Regions from separate parts of the Pseudoalteromonas sp. L23 genome, predicted to be linked through region 1. Evidence: predicted binding sites of a transcription regulator. Region 1 holds the regulator's gene; the other holds the start of a gene.

Region 1 (4,770 bases):
AACTCGTCCTGTTCTTTAGGTAAGTTTCTAACATCAATACTGACTGCAATTTTATTATAATTGTCCGAAACACTGCGGACTAAAGACGGCAGCAAATTGACCGGAATGTTATCCACACAATAGTAGCCTAAGTCTTCCAATACTCGAAGCGCTACAGATTTACCAGAGCCTGAGCGGCCACTGATAATGATAAGCTCGAGTCCTTTTTCTTCATCACTCATCAAGTTCACCTTGGATCACTGTATATAACTCATCGTCACTTTTTGCTTGTCTAAGCATTTTGCAAAAAGACTTGTCTTTGAGTGTATCAGCAATCGCCGCTAAGGTCTTCAGGTGCTGTTGATTATCACCTTCGGGTACGATGAACGCGACAAAAATATCGACAGGCTGCTTATCTATGGCTTCAAACTGGATCCCTTGCTCGCTGACAAGCACCATTGCAAGGATTTTATCCAAACCTTCAAGTCGACCATGGGGAATGGCAATGCCTTTACCGATCCCTGTGCTGCCTAATTTCTCTCGCGCCATTAAGGCGTCCAAGATAGCATGCTGACTGGTATTTGGAATTTGGCTATGAGCCAGTTCGCTGATGTATTCTAAAATACGTTTTTTGCTATTAAAAAGGACCGCAGCTTTACTGCAGTCCTTGTTCACTAATTCACTTAATTTCATCTTAGTGTCGAGTGAGCTTCTCTTTGTGTTTAATAACTTGACGATCTAGCTTGTCGATAAGGCCATCAATTGCGGCATACATATCTTGATGCTCTGTTGATGCAAATAGCTCGCCGCCGTTTACGTGTAATGTTGCTTCTGCTTTTTGTACTAGTTTCTCGACATCAAGGATCACATGCACATTATTGATATGATCAAAGTGCCTTTCTAGCTTCGCAAACTTGTTGGTGACATAGTCTCTTAATGAGTCAGTAATTTCTACATGGCGACCAGTTAGATTTAGTTGCATAAGCATTTTTCCTTCTTGGGTTTTACGTCTTATATCAAGCTTTTACGCTGATTTGACGGTGGAATGGCTAGGGATTCACGATATTTTGCAATCGTACGTCTCGCTACCTTAATTCCTTGCTCTGCTAAGATATCTGCAATTTTGCTGTCACTCAATGGCTTCGCGGTATTCTCTGCAGCTATCAGCTTTTTGATAAGTGCTCTAATTGCTGTAGAAGAGCACTCACCTCCATTTTCCGTACTTACATGGCTAGAGAAGAAATACTTCAGCTCAAATATTCCCCGAGGTGTATGCATGTATTTTTGTGTTGTCACACGGGAAATTGTGGACTCATGCATCTCAACCATTTCAGCAACATCATTTAGCACCATAGGGCGCATTGCTTCGGGGCCATGTTCAAAGAATGCCTGTTGTTGTTGCACAATGCAATTGGTAACTTTTAATAAAGTATCATTTCGGCTTTCTAAGCTTTTAATAAACCACTTTGCTTCTTGTAAATGTGAGCGAATAAACTGACTATCCGTACTGGATTTCGCCGTTCTAGACATCGCAGCGTAATGGTCATTTACTCTTATTTTAGGCATAGCATCAGGATTTAGCTCTACGACCCAACGACCTTTTACTTTTTTCACCGATACGTCAGGGATCACATATTCAGGCTCTTCATGAATAATGCTTGCCGCAGGCTTTGGGTTAAGGCTATGTATTAACGTCATGACCTCTTTGAGATCGGCTTCTTTAAGGCGCGTTTTCTTAGCCAAAGTTCGATAGTCACGGCTGGCAAGCAAGTCGATATGCTCTGTCAGGATCATTTTTGTTTCGGCAATCCATGGGGTATCTGGGGCGAATTGGTTTAGCTGAATGCATAAGCATTCTTGTAAACTACGCGCTGCGATACCGACAGGGTCAAAAAGCTGAATGCGTTTGAGTACGGCTTCGACTTCATCTAGCTCAATAGGCTCTTCGCTATTCTCGTCATTAATGCTTTCTAAAATGTCTTCGCAAGACAGTGTTAGAATGCCTGACAGGTCGACCGCTTCAATAATCGCAATCGCAATAGCTCTATCTGTTGGACTAAATGGTGTCAGTTCGAGTTGCCACATGAGATAATCGTGGAGAGATTCAGAGGTTTCCCCTTGATAAACATTATCGTCATCGGGAAGTGGACCTGAGCTTGCAGCAGGCGCTGCACTCATATACTCGTCCCAAGTGACATCCATGGCAAGGTCATCGCTCACAGTGTCTTTGCTCATGGCGGTATCTGAGTCTATCTCATAGTCACTAACCTGCGTTTCATCGGCTGAATCTTGATTGTCGTCAGCACGGCTCTTTTCTTGGCTGTGTTGGTCAGCGTTTTCGCCGTCAGTATTATCACCTTCTTCCACTTCCAACAATGGATTGCTGTCTAATGCTTCTTGTATTTCTTGTTGCAGATCCAATGTACTAAGCTGCAGCAAGCGAATGGCTTGTTGCAGTTGCGGAGTCATTGTAAGTTGCTGCCCCATGCGCAGCTGTAATGATTGCCTCATGTATCTCTAACAATCCTTTTTAACAGTTATTAATACTACGTCTTAACTATAGCTTGAATTGTTCGCCTAGGTAGACATCTCTTACGGTTTGATCTGCCAAAACATGTTCTGGCGTGCCTGCAGCGATTAACTCACCATGTGAAACGATGTAGGCCTTTTCACATACGTCCAGTGTTTCTCTAACGTTATGATCGGTGATAAGCACACCGATACCACGGTTTTTTAGGTGCTCTATGATTGTCTTTATATCTAACACCGAAATAGGATCAACACCAGCAAAAGGTTCATCTAACAGGATAAACTTAGGGTTTGCGGCTAAAGCGCGAGCAATTTCGACTCGTCTTCTTTCGCCTCCCGACAATGCCATGCCCTGTGAGTCGCGAATGTGTTGAATATTAAACTCATCCAGTAACTCGTTTAGTTCAGCTTCTCTTTCAACTTTAGATAAGTCTTTTCGAGTTTCTAAAATCGCCATCAAATTTTGATAGACCGTGAGTTTTCTAAAGATTGAAGACTCTTGCGGTAGATAGCCAATACCAAGTCGTGCACGGCTGTGCATCGGTAACAAAGTGATATCTTCGTCATCAATCTGAATATAGCCTTTGTCGCTTGGTACTAACCCTACAATCATGTAGAACGTAGTGGTTTTACCTGCACCATTTGGTCCTAATAAGCCTACAATACTGCCAGCCTGAACACTTAAACCAACATTTTTGACGACCTGACGACCTTTATAACTCTTTGCTAGACCAGTTGCTTTGAGCTCGCTCATTAATTGTTACCTTCTTCCTGCGCTTTTTTCTCTTTAGCGTCTTTTTTGTCATCAACAGGAACAAGGATGGTTCTTACTCGAGAGTCTTCTTGGTCTGAGCGCTCAGCGCTGATCAATTGCTTTTCAATGTCATAGGTGATGACTTGAGCATTGATTTTTTGCCCAGTTTGATTGATTTCAGCATCACCAGAAATCACTAGGGTTCCCTTCGCTACGTCGTAACGGATTTCATTTGCTTTGGCTTCTAGTAAGTTGCCATCGGGTTGACGTTCGCTAAAAGTGGCAGGGCTGCCAGTTGCCACAAGCAGTTGCTTGTTAATGCCGAGCTCCGCGCGGCGGTGGACCTCTAGGCGATCGGCATTTATCTTTCTGTTGCCATGAATAATAACAACATTCTGTTCAAAAATACCGATGTTGCTTTGCAGTTGAGCTTGCTGACGGCCAGCATCAATAATGACTTCATTTTGTTCTGCAGCAATTGCTAGAGTAGAACTTGCAAGCAAGCCGATGAAAACTAGTTTGTTAATGATTTTACTGGTCATAATAAATTGTCTTTGTGTGGTTGATGAGTTCGATCACTTGCTTTTGTAGATCCGCATGCAGTCCTTTACCTGTGATCCTAAGACTAGGACCGTTGATAACGACAGGGTGTTCCGACTTCATCAATTTTTGCTTAATTTCAACTCTTACATTATCGGCATTGATATCCGTGATCATGGCGTTAGGCGTTAAATTCTTTGCCAACACATTGCCCTCTAATATCAAGGTGTTGTTTTCGTATAGGGTTGCTTCTAATGCGCTTATTTGCCAATTCTGTTCACCGTTATATAAGGTGAAAATGGGCTTTTCAAAGTGACTAAAGCCAAGATCTTGATACAACTCCATCTTATCAGCAGTTACCTGATAGTTTAATAAGCCATTTTCACTATAGGTCGTTTGCTGAAGCGTGGTTGCAACATAATCGGGTTTAGCTAACGGTTCATCTTCTTTTGCTGGATCCGCCTCTGATGGATTAAACATGGGCGACCACATCCATACCATTAAAGAAGCGAAAACAATGAGTAAGATGACACGTAATACGGTCATGTACTTGATCCTTTGGAAGTCAATAAGTGATTTTGGCTGAGCATTAGAAGATCAGTTAGTTCTCTCACGGCACCAAAGCCACCTGGCATCAAGGTCGTGTAATGGGCGATATGTTTAACAAGAGGATGTGCATCATTGACGGCAACGGCAAAACCAACTCGTTCCATTACGGGTAGATCTGGGCCATCATCACCAATATATGCAATTTCGTCATCATTAAGGTTGAGCTTAGTCTTCAGTTCATCATATGCCACTAACTTGTTTTCTTGACCTTGGTAAATATAAGTTACATTTAAACTAGTCATGCGTTGCTGAACTATTTGTGAATGTCTACCTGTGATAACGGCGACTTCGATACCACTATCAATCAAGGCCTTAATACCAAACCCGTCTTTGGTATTAAATGCTTTCAGTTCTTCACC
Region 2 (4,770 bases), on a different contig from region 1:
GATCTTTGCTTCGACTCTGATATGGTTTACCACCCTTGATTAGGTGCAGTTATTAAAGCAGAATCTTTATACCTTGTTTCACCCCATAAGCATAGTCGAAACATCATGAGTTTGTTAAAAAAAACCCATTACATTCAGTTTTTTTGTTTGTTCGCTTATTTTATAGGCGTTGACTATGGTTATTGTCAGCAATATGACAACAAAACTTTAGAACAAAGCGCAATAGAATTTGTTGAACCAAATGTAGAGCAAGATCCCGACAGCCAGCTATCACTAACTGCTATACCACTTGATTCAAGAATTCCAGCAAGGGATTGTCAATCGCCGTTGCAATATAGTACAGCAATGACTCCGCCTTTTGACACTCAAGTGACAGTACAAATTAGATGCAACGATACCCTCAGCTGGACTCAATACGTCCACGTGCGTATCGATCACCTCTTCCCTATTTTAGTTAGCGCGACCATGTTAGAAAAAGGCCGTGTTATTCAGGATGACGATGTGAAAATAGAGTATCAGCCGAAACGTTTTCGTAGGGTTTCCTATATAGAAGATAAGTCGATACTAATAGGCAGTAGAAGCAAACGTAATATCAGAGAAGGTCAAGCCTTTACTCAGGCTCATATTTGCATGGTCTGCAAAGGCGATACTGTGACGATTATTGCTAAATCAGGTGGGCTTGTGATCAAAACTCAAGGAGAAGCGCAGCAAGATGGCAACCGTGGTGAACTTATTAATATTAAAAACGCTCGCTCTGGCAAAACCTTACGTGCTAGAGTAATAGAAGTGGAAACAGTAGAGGTGAATTTATAAAAAATTTGCTAAAGTAATACTATTAAACGCCGATAACAAGGCTGAGAGTATAATTTTATTGGGTCTACAATCATGGTTAATCAAGTTAACGGTCAGAATCAGTCTACATCCGTTGCTAATAATGTTAAGCAACAGAAGGCTGAATTGCAAAGAAATGATGCTAATAGTGCATCAGTTAAATCACCAGCTACACCGAAAGCAGCTGCGGATTCAGTGAGCCTGACTCCACAAGCGCAACAGCTGAAAACGGTCAACGAAAAAGCGCAGCAGTCATCAGGCTTTGACGACAAGAAAGTCGAAGAACTGAAAAAAGCGATTGCAGAAGGCAAGTATCAAGTTGACGCGGAAAAACTAGCCAAAAACATAGCTGCATTTGAGTTCGAAATATATGGATGATTTGGTTCGGCTCTGCCACCACAAACTTTCAGAACAAATCTCAACGCTAGAAGCGATGACCCAGCTTCTGGCTCGTGAGCTTGACGAGCTCGCGTCTCGGCGTGGCGACAACTTAAAAGAAATCGCTCGTGAAAAGCTAACTCTCATTTCAAAACTGCAAAAGCTCGACAATGAATTGTCAAAAACTGAGTCTCACGTCTTTGAAAGCAGTGAAGTAGCCCCGCTAGTTGCTAAAGTGCGAGCACTACTCAGTGAGTGCCAAACCAAAAATGAAATCAATGCTAAAACGGCTCATCAGGCTAATGTAAGCACACGTGAACTAAAAGGGATCTTAATTGGAGCACCAACTTCAATTACATATGGTCAAGATGGCAGCGTGAAAAGTAGCGACAGTGAATTGGTACGTAACCTAAAGGCGTAGCCACGCCTGTCGTATTTTAGTATTGAGGAACAATCGAAGTGAAGCGCATTAAGTAAGCAATATGTGATGAGTGCTTACTTAAAGCTATAAGATATCTTCTTAATTTTCTGCGGCTTGACTTGAGTAATATACAAATCATAAACGCGTTTCATATCAAGCTCTAACTCCGTCGCGTAAGTATCACCAACTGCGTAACTTTTCAGCACCTTAGCCCCACGAACAAGTCCATTTACTTGGCTCTTAAGACCGTCGTTTTGCGCAACCGCTCCTTTTACCGTAATAGTGGATGTCAAATTCTGGCCATACAGTTGCTCAGCCAATTCACGATACGCTTCTAATTTTGACACTTTAATTGCCATTAGCTGCTTCTCACCCGCAGTATTACCCGGCTGAGCACTCAAAGGAGCGTACCCCACAGCCCGTAAAACAGGAAAAGTTTCCGGTTGCACTGTTTCATATTCAATATGCTTATCAACGAGGCTTGAACAGCCGCTGAGCCCTGCTAGCGAACAAACCATAACAACTGAACTGATAGAATTAGTGATACGCATTTCACCCCACTCCGCTACAATATATACCAATCAAAATTAAGCACTTCCCCAACATCTTGGTCTCGCAAGGGTTGTTGTGGTTTCATTGAGTATTGGCAAGAAATAAAATTAACTTTCATAATGTATGATTATGCACGAACCTTGCCAAAATTTGGCACAGGTATTGCTGAGTTGAAGAGTAGTTTTTGATCTGGGCATTTAAACATGAAAAAGCAATTCGCGACCAGTCTATCACTGTTGTGTATCACCCTGGTTCATCCAGCTTATGCTGAATGGTTTGAAGTTACCGGCATAGCTGACGTTAAAAATGGCGACCATCAAAAAGCCAAAAGAAAGGCGGTAAATGACGCCATCACACAAGCTTTGCTGTTTTCTGGCGCTTCGGTGAGTAGTGTGCAAACCGTCACCGATGGTGTACTCACCCAAGATCAACTTAAGATCCGCTCAAATGCTGAAATCCAAAGTGCCAACGTAATTGCTGAAGCAAAAGTTGGTGACTCATGGCAGGTGACATTACATATCGATATTACCCCACAGAGTGCTCAGTGCCCTACTAGTGCTTACGACAAACAGGTTGCAGTCACACAAAGTCAGTTAAAAAATAAACACCAAGCAACACTAGGTCAAATTTTTGACATAAATAAAGCGGTGAGCGAGCGCCTATACCAGACAATGTCTGAACAAAAGTTGAGCTTAGAACCTGTTCCTTATTTCGCACAGACCATAGACGTTAACCGCTTTTTCAGCCAGCGGTTTGATTATAATGAACAGCTAATCGAGACCATTACGGCAAATACGAACAGCCAATTTGTATTACTGAGTCAAATTACTGATATTGCAGGTGTCGATAAACTTAATAGCGACTTCGCATTTTGGCAAAGTGATAAATATTTAAGAAGCTTCAAGGTAGACTTTGCGCTGTTTGATGCACTTTCTCATGAAAGGGTGTGGCAAAAGCAATATGCCACTCAAGGCGTGTGGCCGTTTAAGAAGACCAAATTAATTGATGTGTACAGTGAGCGCTTTTGGCAGACAGATTATGCTGATGAGATCCAAACCACGCTGATACAAATCGCAACTGATTTAAACGCAGCGGTGGCCTGCTTACCAACCAACGGCAAAATCCTACATATCGATGATGAACAAGTCGTTATTAATTTGGGCCGCATGCATGGCTTAGAGAATGGCCAGATCCTTAACGTAGCGCATAGTAATCCGCTGACTAATGTCGATGGTAAAATATTTATGCATCAAATTAAAACCATTAATAAACTGCAAGTGATCCAGGTGAATGCGCAAAACGCCATTGCGGTAAATATCAGTAATCGCCCACTTCACAATGTGCAAATTAATGATTTGGTTGAAATTCAAATAGAAAATGAAAATGAGTTTGAACTGTAAGGTTAAGACTACCTATGACGCAGACAAGATTTTCGACGACTTTACACACTCTACATCATGCTTCCGCCGCCCATTTACTTTGGTAATTCCACGCAAAAGTGATACCAATGGCGTCCCCAGTAGGAATCGAACCTACATCTAAGCCTTAGGAGGGCCTTGTTTTATCCATTAAACTATGGGGACAATCTCTAAAGTCAGATAACAATCGCCTTTTTTGACCTTCACTAGCGGGATCTGCGGTACTTAATACCAATGAAAGTCGAGAATTGTTGATTCTCTGTTGTACTGCATCTCAGTGACTTCGCTTTAGTATACTGATCTTAATGAACTTTTAAAGGTTAATAGTCAATTTATTCGCGGTAATAAATGAGCTGGTTCAGTAGGTGAATACGCAGCAGTTAAGACCCACTACTGCGCTATCAGTTACTTCACTTGAGGTGTGAATAAGAAGTAGGATAGTTCTTCGTTTAATAAAACCTAAACGGTATTTTCTTCTAAAAACCGCTATTTGAAGTACTACCTTGCAGCGGTTGCCTGATCATCAAGGATAAAATACGGGATGGTCACCACCGTGCTTGCGATCACTAAGTTAGTGTTAAACTCTAACAATCTTGCATTTACCTCCACGCCTCGTGGACGGTAAACCATAGTGCCTGTGAGCAAATGGCTGGGAGATTGCGTGTTTTTCAAGCGGCTTGCTTTACGCGAAAAAGTCAAGTCGCCACTGGATGTCACTTCAATTTTCCCCAATGCTTTAAAGTCTAACGCTTGATAACCCAGCTTTTGCATTTGATGCATTAAGGACTCAGCCAATTGGTTTCCTAGCTGGTTTGTATCCCTTAATGATTCATTAAAGTTGACAAAACTGGCTACCGCTATCGACTCAGGCTTTTGCCCTAATACAGTATCTGACAGTTCCAACGCAATTTGATTGGCGTAGTTAGCAATTTCTTTGCGATGACGATAGCTAACGAAACCAATATCTTGCAATACCGAGGCTTGTGAATCTTCATTACGCTCTTGCTCTTCCATCATGGCATACAATATTTCCATGTCGGATTGCTGCGTTTCTGTAGGTTCGGAAGCCGTTTGTTTTGTCATTTCGCAGCCACCGAGTAATGCAAGTGTCGTCGCGAATAGCACTACATTTTTCATCATCGCCTCCGAATTAGTTCGCACGCTCTATAC

Evidence for each region. Region 1 encodes sigma-54, which starts transcription at its own class of promoters, with help from an activator protein. Its sites were predicted from a motif close to GTTGGCACGNNNNTNGNNT; they were not measured.
Region 2: a site for sigma-54 is predicted at 2,332-2,350, ahead of L3V43_RS15820 (flagellar assembly protein T N-terminal domain-containing protein). Genes of this name have one in related genera too.

What each region holds. Positions count from the first base shown of each region.
Region 1 covers NZ_JAKKCW010000004.1:43,241-48,010, forward strand. Annotated here, with positions in the region: gene rapZ (RNase adapter RapZ) at 1-221, opposite strand, end outside; gene ptsN (PTS IIA-like nitrogen regulatory protein PtsN) at 214-672, opposite strand; gene hpf (ribosome hibernation promoting factor) at 674-961, opposite strand; gene L3V43_RS08915 (RNA polymerase factor sigma-54) at 991-2,490, opposite strand; gene lptB (LPS export ABC transporter ATP-binding protein) at 2,537-3,262, opposite strand; gene lptA (lipopolysaccharide transport periplasmic protein LptA) at 3,262-3,804, opposite strand; gene lptC (LPS export ABC transporter periplasmic protein LptC) at 3,794-4,348, opposite strand; gene kdsC (3-deoxy-manno-octulosonate-8-phosphatase KdsC) at 4,345-4,770, opposite strand, start outside.
Region 2 covers NZ_JAKKCW010000009.1:171,636-176,405, forward strand. Annotated here, with positions in the region: gene flgA (flagellar basal body P-ring formation chaperone FlgA) at 106-813, shown strand; gene flgM (flagellar biosynthesis anti-sigma factor FlgM) at 886-1,209, shown strand; gene L3V43_RS15810 (flagellar protein FlgN) at 1,202-1,630, shown strand; gene L3V43_RS15815 (flagellar biosynthesis protein FlgP) at 1,705-2,181, opposite strand; gene L3V43_RS15820 (flagellar assembly protein T N-terminal domain-containing protein) at 2,386-3,582, shown strand; tRNA gene L3V43_RS15825 (tRNA-Arg) at 3,691-3,765, opposite strand; gene L3V43_RS15830 (FlgO family outer membrane protein) at 4,099-4,740, opposite strand; gene L3V43_RS15835 (FlgO family outer membrane protein) at 4,751-4,770, opposite strand, start outside.